3 regions of the Rhizobium sp. Root1204 genome follow, and region 1 is predicted to be linked to each of the others. Evidence: riboswitches for the same ligand, from Rfam matches in the RefSeq annotation. Region 1 holds a riboswitch; each other region holds the start of a gene.
What was found. A riboswitch is a leader RNA that binds a small molecule or an ion and turns the genes downstream of it on or off. The one in region 1 is predicted to bind cobalamin.
Positions count from the first base shown of each region.

Region 2: another riboswitch for cobalamin. It lies ahead of ASC96_RS32325 (CbtB-domain containing protein); the one in region 1 lies ahead of cobU (bifunctional adenosylcobinamide kinase/adenosylcobinamide-phosphate guanylyltransferase).
Region 3: another riboswitch for cobalamin. It lies ahead of ASC96_RS00875 (ABC transporter substrate-binding protein); the one in region 1 lies ahead of cobU (bifunctional adenosylcobinamide kinase/adenosylcobinamide-phosphate guanylyltransferase).

Region 1 is NZ_LMCZ01000041.1:136,073-140,550, reverse strand. Features, by position in the region: gene cobW (cobalamin biosynthesis protein CobW) at 1-470, opposite strand, end outside; gene cobU (bifunctional adenosylcobinamide kinase/adenosylcobinamide-phosphate guanylyltransferase) at 474-998, opposite strand; cobalamin riboswitch at 1,173-1,569, opposite strand; gene ASC96_RS27305 (chloride channel protein) at 1,713-3,503, shown strand; gene ASC96_RS27300 (cobyric acid synthase) at 3,519-4,478, opposite strand, start outside.
Region 2 is NZ_LMCZ01000043.1:56,121-60,598, forward strand. Features, by position in the region: gene ASC96_RS29680 (glucoamylase family protein) at 1-105, shown strand, start outside; gene ASC96_RS29685 ((2Fe-2S)-binding protein) at 142-999, shown strand; gene ASC96_RS29690 (CbtA family protein) at 1,043-1,816, opposite strand; gene ASC96_RS32325 (CbtB-domain containing protein) at 2,006-2,182, opposite strand; cobalamin riboswitch at 2,229-2,499, opposite strand; gene ASC96_RS29695 (EAL domain-containing protein) at 2,764-4,478, shown strand, end outside.
Region 3 is NZ_LMCZ01000001.1:171,116-175,593, reverse strand. Features, by position in the region: gene pdxA (4-hydroxythreonine-4-phosphate dehydrogenase PdxA) at 1-211, shown strand, start outside; gene ASC96_RS00885 (hypothetical protein) at 226-486, opposite strand; gene ASC96_RS00880 (hypothetical protein) at 590-772, opposite strand; cobalamin riboswitch at 1,036-1,269, shown strand; gene ASC96_RS00875 (ABC transporter substrate-binding protein) at 1,492-2,538, shown strand; gene ASC96_RS00870 (iron ABC transporter permease) at 2,535-3,563, shown strand; gene ASC96_RS00865 (ABC transporter ATP-binding protein) at 3,560-4,363, shown strand; gene ASC96_RS00860 (pseudoazurin) at 4,360-4,478, shown strand, end outside.

The DNA of each region.
Region 1 (4,478 bases):
GCATCCACCTTGTCGTGATCGTCGGCAAAACGCCCGGCGGCAACGGCAGCGCTGTCCACCACGGTAACGACACCGTCGACCGTGACTTCGCTGCGGATATCCGGCCAGTTGAAAGCGGCGATCAGCGGCTGCGGAAGCGCCAGGCCGGACGTCTCGATGACGATATGGTCCGGGCGATTTTCGCGCTCAAGCAGCTTGGTCATCGTCGGGATGAAATCGTCGGCAACGGTGCAGCAGATGCAGCCGTTGGTCAGCTCGATGATATCGTCCTCGCTGCAGGCTTCGGCGCCGCAGCCCTTCAGCACGTCGCCATCGACGCCGAGATCGCCGAACTCGTTGATGATCAGCGCGATGCGGCGTCCTTCCGCATTCTGCAGGATGTTACGGATCATCGTTGTCTTGCCGGCGCCGAGGAAGCCGGTGATGACGGTTGCGGGAATCTTGCCGTGGACGGCTTTAGCAGTGGTCATGGATCAACCCTTCATTTTCAGCGGCAATCCAGCCGCGATAAAATAGACGTCAGCGGATATCTCCGCAATGATCTGGTGCAGCCGGCCGGCATGGTCGCGAAAGTCGCGCGCCATGCGGTTCTCCGGCACGATGCCAAGCCCGACCTCGTTGGACACGAAAACCAGCCGGGCCTTGGCCTGCGGCACATAAGCCGCAAGCCGTTCAAATTCCGCCGCGATATCCCGGTGCTCCATCATCAGATTGGTGACCCAGAGCGTCAGGCAATCAATCAGAATGATGCGATCCGGCGCATCGATCGCCTTCAGACAGGCGGCAAGCTCAAGCGGCTCTTCATGGGTCTGCCACTCCGGCCCGCGGCGATCGCGATGCTCGTCAATCCTTGTCTGCATCTCGCCGTCCCAGGCTCTTCCTGTCGCGACGTAATGCAGGCGCAGACCCGACGCCGTGACGAGTTTTTCAGCGAAAGTGGATTTACCGGACCGGGCGCCGCCGAGAATCAGCGCGCTACCTGACTGTATCGATGTCATGGAATGGTCCTGGCCTCAGCGCGCGCCGGGAAGTACGCAGACCAATGGACCACGCGAGCGAAAAAGCGCGGCAATGCAAAACGGGCCGTTCGGGGAACGGGATGATAAAGCCATGACAACCTCCGTGCTGGCATCGGGAGTATCTCTCCCTGGATCGGGCGAGCCCCTCGCTAAGATGGGGCTCTTGAGGATGGCAGGTCTCCTGGCTCACGGCGCCACGTCCCCAAAGGGACGAACGGGTCCACCTCGCCTTCCCGGAGGTTTGCGCCAGATTGCGTGACCGCAATCGACGGGCATTACGAAGAGGTGGACGATTCGTAGACAATAGAGGCGTCCGGCCCCGGCTGATCGTAATGCCACTCCAGTGGCTTTTCCGGTTGGGCCAATGCGCGCCGCTGCCGCGAGTGCGGACAGTCCGGAAGCACCGGCTTTCCCGAATGGTGAACCCTGACCGTTCTACAGTCGCGGGGTCGGCTGCGATAAGGACGCCCGGCTTGGGTCCGGCCCGTCGCATTCCCATTTACTCCCGGCATGCACAAGCATATCGGGAACCATCCAATGACTGATGATTAGGCGCTCACCTGGATCAAGTCAATTGCGACACTATCTCCGCCACCTCGGTTTAGCGTGATGTGATCAAGACTTCACTTGATCTCCAATGCCATGCCTTCTAGGACGGCGCGGAGACTGGATGGCCTGGCAATGAAGCTGAAGATGATACCCAAATTCGACCTGCGCCGCCTCGGCTATCTCTCGCTGCTGTTTGACCGTGGACGCATGCGGGCCTTTGCGCGGCGCAGTGAACTCGGCCTGGTCGTTGCGGGCATGATCGTCGGCATCACGTCAGGTCTCGCCGTGACCGCGATGAGCATCATATCCAGCCGCCTGCACAGCCTGATTTTCGGGATTGCCGACGAACAAAGGTTGAGCGCGAGCGATCTGCGGGGCGAAATCTCGGTGTTGATCGCGCCGGTCGTCGGCGGGATCATTCTTGGCCTTGTGATGCTTCTTCTGGCGTCGTGGCGTAAAAAGCCAATGGTCGACCCGATCGAGGCCAACGCCCTGCATGGCGGCCGGCTGTCCTTGACCGACAGCATCATCGTCGCGGTCCAGAACCTGATCTCCAACGGCTTTGGCGCCTCTGTCGGGCTTGAGGCCGGGTACACCCAGCTTGCGTCCGGCATCGCCTCCAAGCTCGGCGTTTCGCTGCAGCTTCGCCGCTCGGATCTGCGCACGCTGGTCGGCTGTGGCGCCGCCGGAGCCATCGCCGCCGCGTTCAACGCACCCTTGACTGGCGCCTTCTATGCGTTCGAGCTGATCATCGGCACCTATACGATCGTGTCGCTGACGCCGGTCGTCGTATCCGCATTGATCGCCAATCTCGTCGCCCGATGGCTCTATGCCGGTGATTTCACCATCGATGTCGGGCAGTTCGGCGCGGTCGTTCCGGCCGACTATCTGCCAGCATTGCTGCTCGGCTGCTTCTGTGCCGGCATGGGCATCCTGTTGATGAAGGGTGTCTCGCTGGTCGAGGGTCTTGCCCGCCGCAGTTCGATCCCTGCGCCGATGCGGCCTGCGCTTGGTGGTGTCGTCGTTGGCCTTCTGGCGCTGGTCTCACCGCAGGTTCTTTCGGCCGGTCACGGCGCCTTGCACCTCAATCTCGCCAGTTCGCCGGCGATCCCGATGTTGATCGGTCTGTTCCTCCTGAAATCGCTCGCCTCGGCCGTCTCGATCGGTTCAGGATTTCGTGGCGGCCTGTTCTTTGCCTCGCTGTTTATGGGTGCGCTGCTCGGCAAGCTGTTTGCCTTTTCTGCGCCCTACATCTTTGCCCATGCAACGTTGACACCGGTCATCTATGCCGTTGTCGGCATGAGCGCGCTGGCGGTCGCCGTCATCGGCGGGCCATTGACCATGACCTTCCTGGCGCTGGAAATCACCGGTGATTTTCCGATCACCGTTCTGGTCCTCGCAGCCGTGATCACCTCATCGCTCGTGGTCAGAACCACCTTCGGCTACTCGTTCGCCACTTGGCGTTTTCATCTGCGCGGCGAAAGCATCCGGAGCGCCCATGATGTCGGCTGGATCCGTAACCTGACGGTCGGCCGCCTGATGCGTACCGATGTCCGCACCATCGACGCCCACGCAACGCTGGAGGATTTTCGCCGCGATTTTCCGCTCGGATCAACACAACGCGTCGTCGTCGTCGATGGCGCGAAATATGCCGGCATCATCCAGGTTCCCGAAGTCTATGCCAGCCCCATCGAGGCCAGCGAGGAAAAGCAGGGGCTTTCGGGCTTTGTCCGACTTCCCAACGATTTCCTGCAGCCGAACATGAATGCCAAGCAGGCGGCCTCCCTGTTCGACACCACGGAGAGCGATGCGCTGGCCGTGGTCAACAACCTCATCGAACGGCGCGTCGTCGGCCTTTTGACGGAAAGCCATACGTTGCGCCGCTACAGCGAAGAGCTGGACCGCAGGCGGCGCGAGGCATCGGGAGAGATTTGAGGCAAGGCGTGCCTGTCAGGACGGCATCAATCCATCCAGCCAGCGCGGATCCAGCACCGCCTCCAGTTCGGCCGCGACGTCGTCGAGCGCACGGTCAACTGAAAGCCGATAGTTTTCGCCGCCCCCCTCGATACCGAAGCTTTTAAGCAGCGCCGCGCGATAAGCGTCGCTGGCAAACAGCCCATGCAGATAAGTTCCGCTGACCATGCCATCTGCCGAGACCGCGCCATCCGGGCGGCCATCGATAATCACGGCCGGGCGGTTACAATCGGAGCCGGTGGTGCGACCGAGGTGGATTTCATAACCTTCCAGCGCAACATCGTAGATCGCCGAGCGGGCCCTGCTGTTGCGCACCGTCTTTTCCGGCGCCATCTCCGTTTCGACTGCCAGAAGGCCAAGCCCTGGGATTTCGCCGACATTGCCTTCGATACCATGCGGATCGGTGACCCGGTCTCCCAGCATCTGGTATCCACCGCAAATGCCGATGACACGGCCACTACGCCGCACATGCGCCTGCAAATCGCGGTCCCAGCCTTGAGCCCGAAAATCCGCAAGATCGGCAATTGTTGCCTTCGATCCGGGTATGACGACAAGACCGGCATCGGCAGGAATGCGCTCACCGGGCCGCACAAAGACCAGATCGACCTCTGGTTCGGCAGCCAGAGGATCGAGATCGTCGAAATTGGCGATGCGTGACAGAACCGGCACGGCAACCTTCAACGCCCTGCCCGTTCCACGTGCCAGCTTTTCGAGAACGACGGAATCTTCCGCCGGCAGGCGGGCGGCACTCTTCAGCCACGGCACGACGCCGAAGCACGGCCAGCCGGTAAAACCGTTGACCGCCGCAATGCCATCGTCAAACAGCGACACGTCACCCCGGAACTTGTTGATAATATAGCCGCAGATCATGGCACGGTCTTCGCCAGACAGAATAGTGTGCGTGCCGACCAGCGAAGCAATGACGCCGCCGCGATC
Region 2 (4,478 bases), on a different contig from region 1:
ATGATCGAGAACCATCGCAGTGGTCTTTACTGGAACATGCTGCGCGAAACGCCGGTTATCCGGCGTGGCCTCCGGCGGGCAGGCTTTTCCGGCGGCTGGCTTTAAGCTAAACCGGCTGCCAGGTGATAACAGGCGGCCCCATTGAGCGAGAACCGGGTTTCAAGCAGCTTTCGACCGGATGATGTGCGGCACGCAAAAGCCGCCATAGCCTGGCAGGCGGAGCATTTTCCGCAGGTAGCTGTGTCCCTGGGGCGGGAGGGCGGCGATTTTCTGCCGGTCAATGAGGCATGGCATCTCGGTGGCGATATGGTCGAGCGCCTGCTGGACTACCAGAATTGTTTTGCTGCCGGCATGGACGACCGCGTCAGAGGCGCCCATCTAATTTCCTTCTACAGCCACCATCTCGGCATCGCGGCAGCAGCTGTCTATTTACAGACGGGGCTGGTGCCCAATCTGCATCCGGATCGCCTTGCGTTCCGGTTCGAACCTGTCGTTCAGCATGGCAGGGGGACGCCTTCGGACACTTATCCCTCCGGTATCAGCCGCCTTCATTTTCGTTTCCGGAGCTTTGCACGCGGGGATGATTGGGTGGCAGCATTTCATGGTGGCTTCGTCGAGAGCTTCAATCCGGTGATCGGCTTGCTGCAAGGCCGCACTGGCCTATCCCCCGTCGCGCAGTGGCGGCTGGTGGGTGACGGCATTGCGGGGGCTTTTCTGGAGATCGGTGCCGCCTTGGGCGAAGCGGATCGCGCAATGGCCGCAGCGCTTGCCATCATCAAGAGGGCCGGTTCACCGGTATTTTCCGAGACGGCGCACTACGCCAAGGTCGGCGCTGTTTGCGATGGCATCCCCGTCGAGCGAATCTTCCGGCTGCGAAGCGGCTGCTGTCTCTACTATCGAACAGAGGGTGGGGATTTTTGCGATGTCTGCGTGCTTCTCGATGACGAGACACAAAAAAGCCGCCTGCAGGCCCTTGTCGAGCGCACAGGCGGCCTTTGATGTACTTGCGGCGCAAGCAATGCTAGCGCCGCAACGATAGGGCTTAAGCCGATTTCAGAAACCGGTCGTTCAGGTATCCCGAAATCACGCCGAGCACGATCCAGAACGCCAGTGTCGTTGCCAAGGCGGCGACCGCGAATTCCGCGCCGAGAACTGCGGGTACCGGGCTCGAGATGTCCGTCGGCTGTGGCGCTCCATAGACGTGCGGAGCGGCGATCAGGACAAGGCCGATGATCTTGGCCAGGATCTCACCGCGCAACACGACAAGATAGAGGCCGGCGACGGAGAGAACGATCGCTGCGATCCACCAGGTCTGCCGGTCGTGGAGATCAGCGGCAGGGAAGCCCGGCAATTCCGGCGGCAGGCCGATGGCGGGCAAGAGATGGATAGCCAGCCAGCCGCAGGCGCCCCAGAGAGCGCCGTTGCGCAGCGTGATGGGGTAATTGAAGGCGAGGCTGGCGCCCGCAAGCAGCAGGCCAAATCCGGCGCCGGCCACCAGATTGGCAAGCAATGTGCCGGAGAACCGGCTCATGCCGAACATGATGCCGCCTTCGTCTTCGTGCTCGCCTTCATGGGCGTAGGCGGGTGTGATGGGTGAGAGTGCCGACAGCATTTCGCCGATCAACGAGGAGCGGTCGAGAGAAGAGTGCTGCTGCTGGCCTTCGGTTGCGGCCGGTGGTTCGGCGGCAGGTTCCTTGACTTCATATTCCTCGGCATGAAGGATGAGCGGGACCACCCGCAACTCCTGCGCCGCCGTCATGAAGACGCCCGCGATCAATCCAGCCACCAATGCGGCCAGAAGCGTTTTGACAATCATTTGATACCCCCAAAATCAAGCGGAGCAGATCGATCTTTAGTGCTCAACGCTTGCTGTGTTTGAATTCCCACGGCAAAGCCCGCCCGATGCCGGAGCATGGGCGCAATCCACGGCCGCGTGATTTCCAAAATGAAACCCGCGATCCCCTATCGATAGAGTGTGGAAAGGCTGAGCTTCCCACTGCCTATATCAATGGCAGGGGAAACCGTAGGAGTGGCGGACGTCATGCGCGGTGTCGTGCAGCACGGCGGAATTGGCAAGGCCGGCACCGAAAACCAGGAAGCCGCCGATCAACAGGGCGAGAATAGCCGTGGTGATACGGTCATTGAGAGAAAGCGGGACGCTTGAAACTGTAGTCGTAGCCATGACAACCTCCGTGATGGCGCGTGGGAAATATCCCACCAATTGGGCACCATGCCCTTCATCAACCGGCAGGTTTCCTGGCTCGCGGCGTCAGGCACTTTCGTGCCAAGGAGCTTGTCTCACCTTCCCGCGGCAGAGGCAAAACGCCCATCGCCGCAGTGGCTTTTACCGGCTGAACGTACCGGAATGACAACCTCTGACCGCTCTACAGTCGCGGGGTCGGCCGTGATAAAGATGCCCAGAATGGGTCCACCCGTCACGTTCCCATTTACTCCCCGAAAGCGCCTCGCTCCCAGGGAACCAATTGATCTGCTGATGATTATGCCGTCACCCCGGTCATGTCAATTCGGCGCTGCGACCAACAATGGCGCATTGCGGCTCTTGATTTTTCCGCGCAGTGTCTAAATTTGATATGTAATACAGTACGAGATGCGCCTAAGTTGCAACTGGGTTTCTTTGAAGAAGCACTTAATGGTTGTTTGTTTAAAAAGTACTCTTTTTGCTCATGGAACAATAGTTCTTTAGGAACCTTGGTGTAGAATGCGGAGGCGCTGATACGCGAAGCATCCTCTGCAGAGAAAACCATGAAGGCGGCGAGGTCCGAACAGGAATTCCAGAATATTCTTCGCCGTTTGGGAATTGCGCTTGACGCTTCTCAGATCGGCGTGTGGGAGCACGACACACAGAAAGACGAAGTCGTCTGGGATTTGCAGATGCACCGGCTCTACGCAACCGGCAAGACGCAAAGGCGCGTCAAGGCGGAGGTCTGGACGAATGCGATCCATCCCGATGATTTTGCCCAGGCCCAGGCCGATTTCGACCGGGCGATTGCAGCCAAGGATGCCTATTCTTCGGAATACCGGATCATTTTGCCGGACGGTGAAACCCGATACTTGCGTTCACGCGCCTATTGCTTCGAGGAAGACGGCCATATCACCCTTATCGGCGCCGAATGGGATGTGACGGCGGATGTGCTGCTCAATCGCGAACTGCGACGGCAAAAGGCGATCGCCGAGGCGCGGGCCGTTGCCCTTGAAGCGAGCCGCGAGCGGATCGCATATGCAGCCGAACATGATTATCTAACAGGACTTCCCAATCGACGCTTCTTTGACAGGCGATTGGCGGAGCTTGCGGGGGAGGCCGGACCGGAAAAGCTGGCGATCCTGCATATCGGTCTAGACCGGTTCAAGCAGATCAACGACACTGCCGGCCATACGACGGGAGACAATGTCCTGATATCCTGTGCCAGGCGGATTGAAGCCAGTGTGCCTGAGAACGCATTCATTGCCCGCGTCAGCGGTGATGAATTTGCGGTTTTGATCGCAAATTTCGTCTCGCTGGATGACCTCAAAATCCGTGCAGAGCGGCTGGCGCAGCAGTTGAAGCAGTCGGTCTGGCATAATGAGGAGGTCTTGCGCACCGGTGGGTCGATCGGTGTCGCGGCTGCCAGTGGCCGCAATATTGGCAGCCTGCTGGCACAGTCGGATATTGCCCTGCATCGTGCCAAGAAGCTCGGTCGGGGACGGGTCGAGGTGTATTCGGCTCAGATGAAGGCACAACTCAATGCCGAGCAGCGCGTTGGCAGGCAGTTCGCTCATGGTTTGGAAAAAGGGGAGTTCATTCCCTATTATCAGGCTCAGGTCGATGCGCGGACCCGGCGCATCGTCGGGATGGAGGTTCTGGCACGCTGGCGCCATCCGAAACGCGGATTGATCCTGCCGGGCGAATTCATCAAGGTTGCTGGCAGTCTCGGCCGGCTGGACGATCTCGATGCTGCGATCTTGAAGGCGGCGTTGAAGGACCGTCAGGCCTGGATGGGGCAGGGAGTGCATGTTCCGCGCATTGCGGTGAATGTCTCGGCTGCCCGCCTGTCGGATCCGCTTTTGATCGACGAATTGAAACGCCTGGATGTCCGACCGGATATGCTGTCATTCGAATTGCTGGAAACCATTTTTCTCGACGACAGCGAAGATGACGTGTTTTCCAACGTCGCAGGCCTGAAGGCCATGGGTATCGACATCGAGATCGATGATTTCGGATCCGGTCATGCGTCGATCATCGGGTTGGTAAAGCTGAAACCGCGGCGGATGAAGATCGATCGTCAACTGGTTTTGCCGACCACCACATCGCGCGAACAGAAGCGCCTGTTGCGCTCGATCATCGACATCGCCAAAGCGCTCAATATCGAGGTCATTGCCGAGGGCGTCGAGACGCTGGAACACGCCAAGTTGTTGACGCGCCTTGGATGCGATGTGCTGCAAGGTTATGCGATCGCCTATCCGCTTCCGGCCGCAGATAT
Region 3 (4,478 bases), on a different contig from region 1:
CCACGACCAGGGACATATCCCGATCAAGCTGGTTGCCTTCGAGACCGCCGTCAACGTCTCGCTCGGCCTGCCGATCGACCGGGTGTCGGTCGACCACGGCACGGCCTTCGACATCGCGGGTACGGGAAAGGCCAATCACGTCAATATGCTATCGGCAATCGACTATGCGCGGTTGGTGGCGCGGTCGCCAAGAGCTGCACCCGCGGCTTGAAGCGGCGCCGGAGCTCAATTCTGATCGAAAAAGTCGCTGCGGATTTCGCGGCGGATCAGCTTCAGCGAGCGATCCGGCTGGATGATATAGGTTTCGTAGGCAACGCCGGTCACGGTGCGGAACGAATTGTGCACGACACTGCCGACCGGTGATTTCGTCAGCTTCGTGCGCGGCTGGCCGCCATAAGTGATACTGCCCGGGATCGGCTCGACATCCGGCGCGGTGCACGAGGCCAGCATCAGCGCGGCTACACTCAGGAAAATGAGAGGTTTCATCGGGTCTACTCCGCGAGGGCATTCATCGAAAGAATGTAGCGGTATTGGCGGCACATTCAAGCGTGGCCGTTCGCGGCGGAAGGTCTGGCGCTGAGTTGGTTTCCTAGTGCTTGGGTCTGTCCTGGTTTGACGCGGGAAAGACGAAATGAAGCTGGCCCGACTTGATCGAGGCGCGCTCGATCAGAGCCTTGTGCTCTTCCCGCATCGCCTGCGAACGCTCCCGGAATGCCCTCGACCGCGCCAGAACCGCCTGTGTCCGCGCCGTAATTTCATCAACATGGCTCATGTCTTACCTCAACGGTTATCCGGTGGAGTGATCCTGCCAAGCAAGGATACGATGCCTGCCGGCCTGCATTGCCTCATTTGTTCACTTTATGTTCCATTTTCAAGCAAGAGTCAATGGACTGATAAACTCGGCCTGAGGCGCTTGGTTTTGGGGAAGAAGCTTCGTCGGCCAAGCTTCAGTCAGCCGGTTTTGAGAGCAAATCGAGAATCAACCGTAAAGCGCAAGACGCCATCTGTTTCGCCTTGACGCGCCTTGATGCCTGATGCTAACTCGCCGCCGACGGTTCCCCGAGCGATGACTCCGAGGGGATTAATAGGGAACACGGTGAGGACGACCCAGCAGGGACCTAGACCGTGGCTGCCCCCGCAACTGTAAGCGGATTGCCGCTCATCCTCGTGACGCGAAAATGCGTCATGCCACTGGGAGAACTCCCGGGAAGGCAGATGAGATGCAGATATCCGTAAGCCAGGAGACCTGCCGTCAAAAGATCGATCCAACGTCACGGGCGGGGATGCCCTGAACAGGAGAATTTGATGACGGTTTCCTGCCGGCCTAACAGCGTATTCATACGTATTCTCCCGGATTTCCCACCACGCGGCATCTGTTTCATCGCGGGCTGAAAGGCTTCGGCAGCGAACATGCCGTGTTTGGTGTTGTTCGCCACGACGTCTTTGCCCTCACAGAATCCGTCCAGAGGCGTGATTCATCCGGAGGACTAAATGTTCATTTCCAAAACATCCCGGCATATCGGCAAATCGCTGGTCGTGCTGGCCAATGCCGCAGTTCTTGCGGCCCTTGCATCGACGCAGGCCTTTGCCGAGAAGACCCAGTATCCGCTGACATTCCACAATTGCGGCCGTGAGGTTACCGTCAATCAGGCTCCAGAACGCGCTGTTTCAATCGGACAAGGCACCACCGAAATCCTTTACTTGCTCGGCGTTCACGAAAAAATGGTCGGCACGGCGCTGTGGATCGGCCCTGTTCTGAAAGGGTACGAGGAGATCAATGCCAAGGTCGAACGGTTGGCGGATAATGATCCAAGCTTCGAGAGCGTCATCGGCAAGAAACCCGATCTGGTGACAGCCCAGTTCGAGTGGATGATTGGCCCAGAAGGCGTCGTTGGTACGCCGCAGCAGTTTGAGGAATTGGCCATCCCCGTCTATGTCTCGCCATCGGATTGTGTCGGCAAGGACAATTCGAGCGGTGGCGACGGTGTCCGCAAAGGTGTCTTCACCATGGACCTGATCTATCAGGAAATCGCCGAACTCGCGAAAATCTACGACGTTCAGGACCAGGGCGCGAAGGTCATCGCCGATCTCAAGGCGCGCGAAGAGGCGGCTCGCAAAAAGATCACCACCGCCAACGACAAGCTCTCTGCCGTGTTCTGGTTCTCAAGCGCCGAGAAGGACATCGACCCTTATGTCGCGGGCAGGAATGGTGCGCCGGGCTATATTCTCCGCACACTCGGTATCAAGAACGTCATCGACAGCGAAGAGGAATGGCCGACGGTCGGCTGGGAAACGATTGCCAAGTCAAACCCGACCATCATCGTGGCGGGCGCGTTGGACCGCCGCCGCTTTCCGGCCGATGACATCGCGGTCAAGCAGGAATTCCTGACGACCGATCCCGTTGCCAGCCTGATGCCTGCCGTCAAGGAGGGGCACGTGGTGGTCATGGACGCCCAGGCGATGAACCCGACGATCCGCACTATCGAGGGCATCGAGGTGCTCGCTGACGCGATCGCCGCATCCGGCCTCAACAAGTGATCGCCATCACCTCTTCCCTCTCAAAGACAAGCGCCATCCTGCTGGCGCTTGTCGTTCTGGTCGCAGCGCTCTGGCTGGGCGCGGCGATCGGCGAGACTGCCATTCCCATGGACATCGTCGCCAAGACCGTGGCCAATCGGCTCTGGAACGCGGGCTATCCGCTCGATCCGCTCGATCAGGGTATTGTCTGGAACTACCGGATGAGCCGCGCCGTTGTCGCCGCTTGCTGCGGTTCGGCCTTGGCGGTTTCCGGTGTCGTGTTGCAGGCGCTGCTCCGGAACCCATTGGCTGATCCCTATATTCTCGGCATTTCCGCCGGGGCTTCGACCGGCGCGGTCGGCGTGGCAATTCTCGGCTTCGGAGCGGGTTTTCTGACGATGCCTGCAGGCGCATTCGCCGGAGCTCTGATCGCCTTTGGCCTCGTCAGCCTGCTCGCCTTGCGCGCCGGACGGGGCACCAGCGCGATCATTCTGGCCGGTGTTGCCGGTTCGCAGCTCTTCAATGCGCTGACGTCCTTCATTGTCACGAAGGCGGCCAATGCGGAGCAGGCCCGCGGTATCATGTTCTGGCTGCTTGGAAACCTTTCCGGTGTCCGCTGGACTGACGTCTCGCTTGCGCTTCCCGTCGCCGTGATCGGCCTTGCGGTCTGCCTCTGGCAGGCGCGCGCGCTTGACGCCTTCACCTTCGGCTCGGAATCGGCCGCCTCTTTGGGCATTCATGTCCGCCGCGTCTACGCCATCCTGATCGGCGTGTCGGCACTGATGACGGCGGTCATGGTCAGCATTGTCGGCTCGATCGGTTTCATAGGGCTGGTGATCCCGCATGCTGCCCGGATGGTCGTTGGCGTGCGGCATGGATTGCTTATCCCTGCATCTGCCCTCATCGGCGCCGTCTTCATGATCGCTGCCGATATCATATCGCGGGTCATCATACCGGGGCAGGTCCTGCCGATCGGCGTCATCACCGCGCTCTTTGGCGCCCCAGCCTTCGCCTTGATCCTCAGCCGCAGGAGGGCGCCGGCGTGAACCTTTCCGCGCAAAACGTTTCGTGGTCGGCCGGTGGTGCCACCATTCTTCATGACGTGTCTTTGGATGTCGTCCCCGGCGAGTTTCTCGGTATTGTCGGCCCCAACGGTTCGGGCAAGACCAGCCTGATGTCTTTGCTGTCGGGGATCCGCAAGCCCCACTCGGGCACCGTCTTGCTGGACGGTCAGCCAATCCATTCGATTGGCCGCCGGGAGATCGCCAAGCGGATAGCACTTGTCGAGCAGCAGGCCGAAACCGCTGAGCGCATCACTGCGCGCCAGGCCGTCGAGCTTGGCCGGACCCCGCATCTCGGCCCGCTATCACCCTGGTCGAAGAGTGATGATGCAATCGTCGACGAGGCGATCCGCAATGTCGATATGGAAGGCTTTGCCGGGCGATGGTGGCATACGCTTTCGGGCGGTGAACGTCAAAGATTGCACATTGCCAGGGCGCTCGCCCAGCAGCCCTCCATCCTGCTGCTCGACGAGCCGACAAACCACCTCGATATAGGCCATCAGATCGGCCTGCTGCATCTCGTGCGCGAGCAGAACCTTACCGTGGTCGCGGCCCTGCATGATCTCAACCATGCGGCCATGTTCTGTGATCGCATCGCCGTCATGGAGAGGGGCAGTCTGGCGGCACTCGGCAGCCCGCGCGAGGTTCTGGATGCACACTGTATCAAGCGCGTGTTCGGCGTGGATGCCGACATCGAACATGAGGGGGAAACCGGGTGCCATATCCGCTATCGCGCGCCGGGCACGTCCGTTCCTGTCCAGCAGTCCATCCGGAGAATATCATGATCTCAATCACAAGAACCCTTATTGCGGCAACTCTCCTGTTCTCGACCTCGCTCCCCGCTTTGGCCGAGACGTTCGAGGTCAAGATGCGCAATCGCGGAGAGAAGGGGTCGATGGT